2 regions of the Albibacterium sp. genome follow, and region 1 is predicted to be linked to the other one. Evidence: riboswitches for the same ligand, from Rfam matches in the RefSeq annotation. Region 1 holds a riboswitch; the other holds the start of a gene.

Evidence for each region. Region 1 has a riboswitch for S-adenosylmethionine ahead of VL047_RS07215 (O-acetylhomoserine aminocarboxypropyltransferase/cysteine synthase). Riboswitches for the same ligand answer to the same signal wherever they lie in the genome.
Region 2: it holds a riboswitch for S-adenosylmethionine, as region 1 does, so the genes downstream of both, metH (methionine synthase) here and VL047_RS07215 (O-acetylhomoserine aminocarboxypropyltransferase/cysteine synthase) in region 1, are expected to answer to the same signal.

What each region holds. Positions count from the first base shown of each region.
Region 1 is NZ_DATJCH010000012.1:726,893-732,031, reverse strand. It holds gene VL047_RS07220 (homoserine O-acetyltransferase family protein) at 1-704, opposite strand, end outside; gene VL047_RS07215 (O-acetylhomoserine aminocarboxypropyltransferase/cysteine synthase) at 701-2,002, opposite strand; SAM riboswitch class I at 2,264-2,367, opposite strand; gene VL047_RS07210 (hypothetical protein) at 2,492-3,082, opposite strand; gene VL047_RS07205 (RNA polymerase sigma factor) at 3,069-3,566, opposite strand; gene pdxH (pyridoxamine 5'-phosphate oxidase) at 4,083-4,733, opposite strand; gene VL047_RS07195 (alanine/ornithine racemase family PLP-dependent enzyme) at 4,785-5,139, opposite strand, start outside.
Region 2 is NZ_DATJCH010000026.1:13,354-18,492, reverse strand. It holds gene metH (methionine synthase) at 1-3,696, opposite strand, end outside; SAM riboswitch class I at 3,785-3,893, opposite strand; gene gnd (decarboxylating NADP(+)-dependent phosphogluconate dehydrogenase) at 4,049-5,139, shown strand, end outside.

The DNA.
Region 1 (5,139 bases):
TGATAGGAAGAGGCACGATAATTATCTGTTATATCAGCATCTGTTTCAAGCTGCGTACAGCCGTATGTTTCATAAGCACGATAAGATAACAATGCAATGGACCGCGCTGTCTTCAATCCCTTTAATCCACCTTTTGGTGTATTTGCATAAAAGGTACGATCGCTTGCAATAGCCAAACGCTGGCTTTCGTTAAAAGCAATCCCCCAAGGAGAATGCTGAGCATTCGTAGCCAGAACAATTAGCTTATCAATTCTGTTGGGCTCCATAACAGCCCATTCCAATGCTTGTTGGCCACCTAAAGAGCCACCAATAAGAATGGATATTTTAGGAATTTGCAAGTGCTCGGCTAATAGCTGATGAGCACTTGCTAAGTCCCTTGTAGAAAATTGTGGAAATGACAAATAATAAGGTTCCTTTGTTGCAGGGTTTATGCTCAATGGGTTGGTAGTTCCATAAGGCGATCCCAAAGTGTTTGCACAGATAATGAAACTTTGTTCAGGATTGAAATAATCATTTTCTCCAAACAGGCCAGGCCACCATTCCATTACATTTGAATTGGCTGTTAATGCATGGCATACCCAAACTACATTATCCTTTTGAGCATTTAGTCGACCGTAGGTTGTATAAGCAATCTCGAGGTTTTCAAGACGCTTCCCATTTTCCAGCACAAAAGGCTTATTATATTGAAACTTTTTTAAATTCATATTTTTGAAAATGCATTTTCAAAATCTGCTTTAATGTCATCGATATGCTCAATTCCAACAGATACGCGAAGCATAGATGGGCTGATACCAGCAGCAAGCTGATCTGCATCACTCAATTGTTGGTGTGTGGTTGCAGCAGGCTGAATAATTAATGTTTTTGTATCACCTACGTTTGCCAAATGGCTTGTTAGTTTTAAATTATCAATAAATGCTGTTGCTTTATCCTTTCCACCTTTAACTTCAAAACTTAAAACACCTCCAAAGCCATTTTTTAAGTATTTCTTTGCATTTGCATAGAAAGGGCTATCGGGTAATCCTGGATAATTTACCTTGTCAACCTGAGGGTGGCTTTGCAACCATTTTGCCAAAGCTAAGGTATTATCGACATGTCTTTGAACGCGTAAAGATAAAGTTTCTAAACCTTGAATCAGTAAGAATGCATTGAAAGGTGAAAGAGCTGTTCCTAAATCGCGTAAACCTTCAACACGTGCACGGATAATAAATTGAATATTGCCTAAACTGCTATCTACACCAAATACATCGCTGAAAACCAAGCCATGATAACCTTCAGATGGTTCAGAGAATTGTTTAAACTTACCATTTCCCCAATTGTAATTTCCACCATCTACAATAACACCGCCAATGCTGTTTCCTTGTCCGCCAATCCATTTAGTTGCTGCATGTAAAACGATGTTTGCTCCATGTTCTAAAGGTCTGAATAAGTAACCGCCAGCTCCGAAAGTATTATCAACAATTAGTGGTAGATCATATTTTTTGGCAATAGCAGCAATTGCTTCAAAATCAGGAATACTAAAACTAGGATTACCAATAGTTTCTAAAAAAATAGCCTTTGTTTTATCGTTAATCTTTTCTTCAATGCTTTCAGGAGAATCATTTTTAGCAAAACGAGCTTCAATGCCGAATCTTTTAAAAGTTACTCTGAACTGATTGTGCGACCCACCATATAAATTAGGACTGCTCACAAAGTTATCTCCACTTTCTAGGATATTGGTTAATGCAATAAGTTGTGCAGCCATACCTGAAGAAACAGCTAAAGCAGCAACACCACCTTCTAAAGCAGCAACGCGCTTTTCAAAAACATCTGTAGTCGGATTCATGATCCGGGTATATATATTACCGAATTCTTTTAGGGCAAAAAGATTAGCTCCATGTTCTGCACTATTGAAAACGAAAGAAGTTGTTTGGTAGATAGGTACAGCTCTTGATCCGGTAGTAGGGTCAGGAACTTGTCCCGCATGAACTTGTAGAGTCTCAAATTTTAATGATTCTGTAGCCATAATGATTGAATAATTTATAATAAGTTAAAAGATGAATAATAATAAATTGCTTGTTTTTTTATAAGGTATCCCTACTAAAAATCTTTAGTATAGAACTTTCCTTTTGAATTTGCTTGGGGATGGCTTAACAGCAACAACAGCCATCAGAGCATATGCACATCTGAGGCATTCGAGGAATAACGAAAGCTAAAAGCGATGTAGACTTAGCTTGTATGCTAAGATCGGTTTGGTAGATGTTGTTTTGTGTTTGCATGTCTTTAAAATTTATATACTCCCATTAATTTGGGACAGGAATTGGCACCTTTTCTTTTCGGATGGTTGCCAGTGGTTCATCGAGCCAGTCTCTCGCCACTTCTTTATAAATCAAGACTCTTGAAGAGTGATGATCAATACATCTTTTGAATGTACTTCGCAAATATACAATCCATTCTTGTATTTGCAAAAGAGTTTATGTAAAAAACCATTTCTTACATAGATATTACAGACTTATTACAAGAATTGCTGGCTTAACCTTTCCAGATCGTTAATGATTTCTTGCAGTCGCTGTTCTTCCTTTTTATTAAACTGCTTCATGAAAACAAATTGACACAGTAAAATCCAGATTATGCTTATTGCTAAATACAACAATAATAATGAAAGTGGTAGAACGTAATACATTTCGAATGCAAATAGAACAAGCGCAATACTAATGAAGGTGATATACACTTGATAGGATTGAGTGTTTAATTTAAATCTCGATTTCTTATAGTCTTTTAGGTAAGCAATATACTCATCAGGCTTTTTAAAGATAAATGCGGTTTTATTTATCTTCAGATAATCCTCTAACTGAATAGAGAAGTAGTAAATCAAACAACCCATAACAATAAGGACAGCTAAATGCGATGTCCATGTAATAAAAGTAGCTGTTAGCCAAACCATAAATATAAGAAACAAAGCTATAGCCACTATTATCGTTTGTTTTAATAGCTTCCGGGCATAACCTCGTTTTTCCTCGTTTATTTTTGTAAATACATCCTCGATACTAACTGGCTCGGTGGGTTGTATTTGCCACAGTCGTTTTATCGCCTCAAAGTCTTTCATACCGATTATAAATATCTGTTAACTTATGTTTGATCCGGTGAATTTTCACACGCAGGTTTCCTTCTGAAATTCCAGATATTTCTGCTATTTCGGGGTAGGGCACTTCGTCCAAAACCAATGTGATAATAATCCGTTCGTTTTCTTCTAATTGAGATATGCACTTATATAGTAATGCTACCTGTTCTTCTTTCTCCGATATGGGCTCTGCTGTGTTTTCTAATATGAAATCACTAATCTCATCAGTTGCCTTTCGTTTTTCTACCCGTAAATAAGACAAACAGGTATTAATAGCAATGCGATAAATCCAAGTGGATATTTGCGATTGATTTCGAAATCCATCCAGATTTTGCCAAACCTTAATAAATGTCTCCTGCATTAAATCGTTCGCAGAATCGCTGTCACCCGTATATCCATAACATAAATGATATATGATCTTTGAGTTTTTATTAAACAATTCCTTAAATCGGGTTTCTTTGGTCTCCATTTATCTATGACTTTGACATTGGAAAGGTCTTTTTGTTACATGAGATTTTATTAATAGGGTAGGGTTAAAAAAGAAAGGCTCCCAAACGGGGAGAATGGGAACCTTTACTAACCAATTATAAACCTACTAGACAATTGTCAATAACTGTGCCAAAGTATTTTTCCGCTAGTTATTTTCTTTGACTGAGTTTTTTTATGTTGCTTTTCACTAAATAGTGGGTCGATCTAAGTTTTTAGATTCCCTTATCTAAGTATTTCTCGGATTGGAAAAGGGCTTGATTTATATACCAGATAAATTTTTGAACCATTTCTGCATTACGTCTACGTTAATTCAGCAAAAAAAACGCAGACCTAGCGCAGGAACAACTCCTTATCTCCGCTATTATGTAAAGCAAGGGTATAACCATGACAGACCGTCGTTGCTGTATAAATTAATAGACTATTTTGCAGAATATAGGACTATTTTGCAGCTTTGAGGAATAATAGGTGCAATTAGTGGATTTATGGTGAATTAACGTTAGGGCGATATTCTGTATATATCCCAGGAAGAGTCCGTTTTTTCATACACTATGCGATCGTGCAAGCGTTGAGCGCCACCTTGCCAGAATTCCAAGTAATGTGGTGTTAATCGGTAGCCTCCCCAATAATCAGGTAAAGGAATTTCAGTATCTTTAAATTCTTCTGTTAAGCGTTCCAGGTTTTCTTCAATAATAGATCTATTTTCAATTCTAGCACTTTGATGGGATACTATAGCACCTAACTGACTTCCAACAGGTCTTGAATGAAAATATTCTTCAGATTCCTGATAAGATGTTTTTTCTGCTGTTCCTAAGATACGTACTTGTCTTTCAAGTTCAGGCCAAAAGAACAAAAGGGCAATCTTGTTATTTTTTGCTATTTCTTGCCCTTTCGTACTAGTATAGTTGGTGAAGAAAACAAATCCTCTTTCATCTACATCTTTAAGCAATACGGTTCTGGCGTTTGCTTGCCCATTGGCAGAAGTAGTAGCCAAAGTCATTGCGTTCGGTTCCATTACTTTGGCATTGATAGCATCTGTAAACCAATTAGAGAATTGATCGATAGGATTCTTTTCTACGTTCTCCTCGTGTAAATTTGCTTTAATATATTCTTTACGGATATCATGAAGATAAGAAAGATCTTTTTCCATAGTAAAAGGAGTTTAAATTATCGTCGTAAAGATAGGGAAAATTAGTCTTTTTTAGTTTTGATAAGCAAGTTCAAAAACTTTAATTTCATCTTCAAACATCTTCTCGATATAGGTTGAATTCATTAATCGAAGAAGGCCCATATAATCTACTCTAAACTCAATGGTGTCTCCAACTTTATATTGTTTCGAATTGCTTCCTAGGTCCATTACAATCATATCAGAACTAGCACCTGCTATTTCCATTGTAGAGTCTATTGGATTAAGGTGGTTGACTTCAATATCTAAAAGGCCGACATCTACAATAGCTCTGTAAGAGCTTACGCCTGCATTCTTCTGATCGAAAACCGGTGTTTCACCTATAAGGTTTAGTCCAAATTCCCCTGTTGGTATCATTGGTTTTTCGGTA
Region 2 (5,139 bases), on a different contig from region 1:
ATAAGATAAATTCGGGCTTAGCCATTTCTCAGTAACTTCTAGTGAAGCACCTTTACGAATCGCGTAATCTTCTACCTGATCTTTTGCGATTTTCCCTAATCCGAAATAGCGGGAATGATGATGAGAAAAGTAGAAGCCACTTACTGCTGCCGTTGGATACATAGCAAAGCTCTCAGTTAAATGAATCCCAGCATTCGCTTCAGCATTCAACAAATCGAATAATGTTCTTTTTTCTGTATGATCCGGACAAGCCGGGTAGCCTGGTGCCGGTCTGATACCATCGTACTTTTCTTTGATCAGTTCTTCATTATCCAGAGTTTCCTGAGGGGCATAAGCCCAGAAATCTTTACGTACCAATTCATGCATCTTTTCAGCAAAAGATTCCGCAAGGCGATCTGCAAGAGCCTTTACAAGAATTGCATTGTAGTCATCATTATTTGCCTCATATTCTTTTACCAATTCATCACATCCCAAACCGGTTGTTACCGCAAATCCTCCCCAATAATCTGCTTTCCCACTATCTTTTGGTGCAATGAAATCAGCTAATGCATAATGTGGTTCGCCTTTAACCTTTTCAGATTGTTGACGAAGAGTGTGAATGGTTGTCAGAACTGTTTTGCGAGTATCATCAGTATATAATTCGATATCATCATCATTGACGCTGTTGGCCGGCCAAAAACCAATTACTCCATTAGCTTTCAATAGTTTATTGTCGATTAGTTTCCGAAGCATCACTTTCGCATCTTCGAATAAAATACTGGCCTGAACGCCTACAACCTTATCTGTTAATATTCGAGGATATCTACCATGAAGTTCCCATGTATGGAAAAACGGAGTCCAATCAATGTAGGGCTCTAATTCTTCTAATGGAAAATCAGCTAATACTTTAGTACCAAAGAAAGTAGGTTTAGGCGGGGTGTAATCTAACCAATCCGTCTGAAAGCGGTTTTTTCTTGCTTCTTGAATTGTTACAAATTTCTTGTCAGATCGCTTACTCAAATGAGCTTCTCTTGCTCGTGTATAATCGTCTCTGATCTTATCTGTATATTCTTTTTTATTTTCTTCGTTTAATAAATTTGTGCAAACACCAACACTTCTTGAGGCGTCCAATACATGTACAACCGGCCCCGAGTAATTTGGTGCAATTTTTACGGCCGTATGGATACGCGATGTAGTAGCCCCACCAATCAGGATAGGTAATTTTAATCCTTGTCGCTCAGCTTCTTTCGCGAAATTCCCCATCTCATCCAATGAAGGAGTTATTAGTCCGCTTACACCAATAATATCTGCATCATTCTTGATTGCTTCATCAATAATGCGCTGTAGTGGAACCATTACACCCAGGTCAATTACTTCAAAGTTATTACATGCCAATACAACTGCAACAATATTTTTGCCAATATCGTGTACGTCGCCTTTTACGGTCGCCATGATAATTTTACCAGCATTCTTTCGGCTTACAGTATCCTTGTTTTTTAATTTTTCTGCTTCAATAAACGGTAAGAGATAGGCTACTGCCTTTTTCATTACACGAGCTGATTTCACTACCTGTGGGAGGAACATTTTTCCAGCTCCAAATAAATCACCAACCACGTTCATCCCATCCATCAATGGTCCTTCAATTACCTCTAATGGCTGGTCATAAGCTAAACGAGCTTCTTCAACATCATCATCCAAATAATCAATAATACCTTTTACTAAGGCATGCGATAAACGTTCCTGAACTGTACCATTTCTCCATTCCTCAGACTTAACAATTGTTTTTCCTTTCGATTTAATAGTTTCAGCAAAATCAACCAGACGTTCCGTTGCATCTTCCCTTCTGTTCAATAGAACATCTTCTACATATACCAATAGCTTTGGGTCTATTGCTTCGTAAACTTCCAGCATACCAGCATTCACAATTCCCATATCCAAACCAGCTTTAATGGCATGATATAGAAATGCAGAGTGCATCGCTTCACGAACTGTGTTATTTCCACGGAAAGAGAAAGAGATATTACTTACCCCACCACTTACATGTACAAGAGGAAGATTCTCTTTAATCCATTTTGTTGCACGGATAAAATCGACTGCATAATTATTATGCTCTTCTAGGCCGGTTGCAACAGTCAATATATTTGGGTCAAAAATAATATCTTGTGCAGGGAATCCGATGCCGGTTAGTAATTTATAGCAACGTTCAGCAATTTCTATTCTTCGTTCAAAGCTATCGGCTTGTCCTATTTCATCAAAACCCATGACCACTACCGCAGCTCCAAAGTTCATAATAATGCGAGCATGTTCTAGAAACTCTTCTTCACCTTCCTTTAATGAAATAGAATTTACGATTCCTTTACCTTGTAAGCATTGAAGTCCGGCATAAATAACCGACCATCTGGAGGAGTCGATCATTATTGGCAATTTCGAAATATCCGGCTCAGAGGCAATTAGGTTTAAAAACTTAACCATGGCTGCTTCCGAATCCAACATCCCTTCATCCATGTTTACGTCGATTACCTGTGCTCCACCCTCAACCTGTTGTCTGGCTATAGCTAGGGCAGCTTCAAAGTCGCCGTTCAATATGAGTTTAGAAAACTTCGGAGAGCCAGTAACGTTGGTTCGTTCCCCGATATTTACGAAAAGGCTGCCAGGTTGGAGTGTTATAGGCTCTAATCCACTTAAACGCAAATAAGGTTTAGGTTCAGCAGGTTTTCTTGGTACTACACCTGCTGCTTTTTCAGCAATATGAGCAATGTGTTCCGGTGTTGTACCACAACAACCCCCTACAATATTTACAAAACCGTTTTTAATAAAGTCTTCTAATAGATGCGAAGTTTCATGGGCATCCTCATCGTATGCGCCAAATTCATTGGGTAAACCAGCATTTGGATAGGCTGAAACATAGCAAGGTGCTTTCTCAGAAAGTTCAGCAATATGCGGGCGCATCTCTTTAGCACCTAAGGCACAGTTTAAGCCAATGCTTAGAGCATTTGCATGACTTACAGAATTAAGAAAAGCCTCAACCGTTTGGCCAGAGAGTGTTCTTCCACTCGCATCGGTAATGGTTCCGGAAATCATAATTTCCAGCTGTTTGTCTGTAGCTAGCTTTCCACTATCATAAAGTTCTTGCTGATATTTTTTTATGGCAAATATTGCCGCTTTCGCATTGAGAGTATCAAAAATGGTCTCTATTAAAAGCAAATCTACTCCACCATCTACTAAGCCGCGAACTTGCTCATAATATGCTTCTACCAGGTCCATAAAGGTGACTGCCCGAAAACCCGGATCGTTAACATCCGGCGACAAAGATGCTGTACGGTTTGTCGGACCGATAGCACCTGCCACAAAACGAGGTTTGTCAGGATTGCTTTGTGTAGATTCATCTGCTGCTTTCTTTGCCAACTTAGCACCTTCTAAGTTGAGTTCATAGACCAGAGATTCCATTTTATAGTCTGCCATTGAGATCTTCTGCGAACTGAAAGTGTTCGTCTCAATGATATCTGCCCCTGCTTCTAAATATTCACGATGAATATCTAATATTATTTGGGGCTGTGTCAGGTTTAATAAATCATTATTCCCTTGAACATCGCAAGGGTGATGGGCGAATCGTTCACCACGGAAAGACGTTTCATCAAGCTTATAGGGTTGAATCATCGTTCCCATGGCTCCATCAATAATCAAAATACGCTTTTGTAACTCTTCTCTAATATCCATATCATTGATAAATAACCACCGTAATCAAGTACGTTGGAAAAATTAAATTAATGCTTAAATATAGAGGAGCAGGAGGTAATGAAACTGCAGCTTATCTTTCCTGGTTTGATTTCTCGTTCAGGTAGAATGTAGCACCTTGTAAGTACAGGTTGCCAAGACTTCGTAGGGTCTAATCCCTCCGTCTTTCTCTATAAGCACTGCAAAGATGCAAATAATTTTACAATCTCTACCAAATTAAGGGAGATTAAATTTAAGATAAGAAGGTCCGCTAATAAACTTACTCACTTTTCTGTTTGTTTTTCGCGTCTAAAGTATAACTTTGGAGATTGGAAAAATAAAATAAATAACTGATATGCAAGAAAAATCTGACATTGGTGTCATTGGGATTGCCGTGATGGGAGAAAATCTTATTCTCAATATGGAGAGTAAAGGCTTTCATGTAACGGCATATAATCGTACGGTAGATAAGGTAGAGCGCTTTGTAAATGGGCGTGCAAAAGGTAAAAATATTTATGGTGCCACATCCATCGAAGATCTGATCAAATCATTGAAACGACCTCGTAAGGTGATGTTAATGGTGAAGGCCGGCCAACCGGTAGATGATTTTATTGAACTGTTAATTCCTCACTTAGAGCCTGGTGATATTATCATTGATGGAGGTAATTCTCATTTCCCGGATACTGAACGTCGTACTAAATATTTAGAAAGCAAAGGTTTACTATATATCGGTACAGGTGTTTCAGGTGGTGAAGAAGGAGCTTTATTAGGACCATCCATTATGCCGGGCGGTTCTGAAGCAGCTTGGCCTGCTGTAAAGCCTATTTTTCAAGGCATCGCTGCAAAAGTGGCTGATGGTACTCCTTGTTGTGATTGGGTAGGTAGCGGTGGTGCCGGACATTTCGTTAAAATGGTACACAACGGTATCGAGTATGGCGATATGCAACTCATCAATGAAACTTATCATATCATGAAAGATGTGTTGGGTATGACTCCTGATGAAATGCATGATGTGTTTAAAGAGTGGAATGAAGGAGAATTAGATAGTTATCTGATTGAGATAACCCGTGATATTTTAGCATTTAAAGACGAAGATGGTCAGCCATTGGTTGACAAGATATTAGATACTGCCGGACAAAAAGGAACTGGTAAGTGGACAGGTACGGTAGCGCTTGATTTAGGTGTACCCTTGACATTAATTGCAGAGTCTGTTTTTGCGCGTTGTTTATCTGCATTGAAAGATGAACGCGTGGCTGCTTCTAAAGTATTGTCGGGTCCTAAAGCAACATTCAACGGTGATCGTGCTGCTTTACTTAATGATTTGCGCGATGCCCTTTATGCTGCTAAGGTAATTTCCTATGCACAAGGATATCAAATGATGGCTTCTGCAGCGAAGGAATATGGCTGGACACTTAATTATGGTAGCATTGCTATGATGTGGCGTGA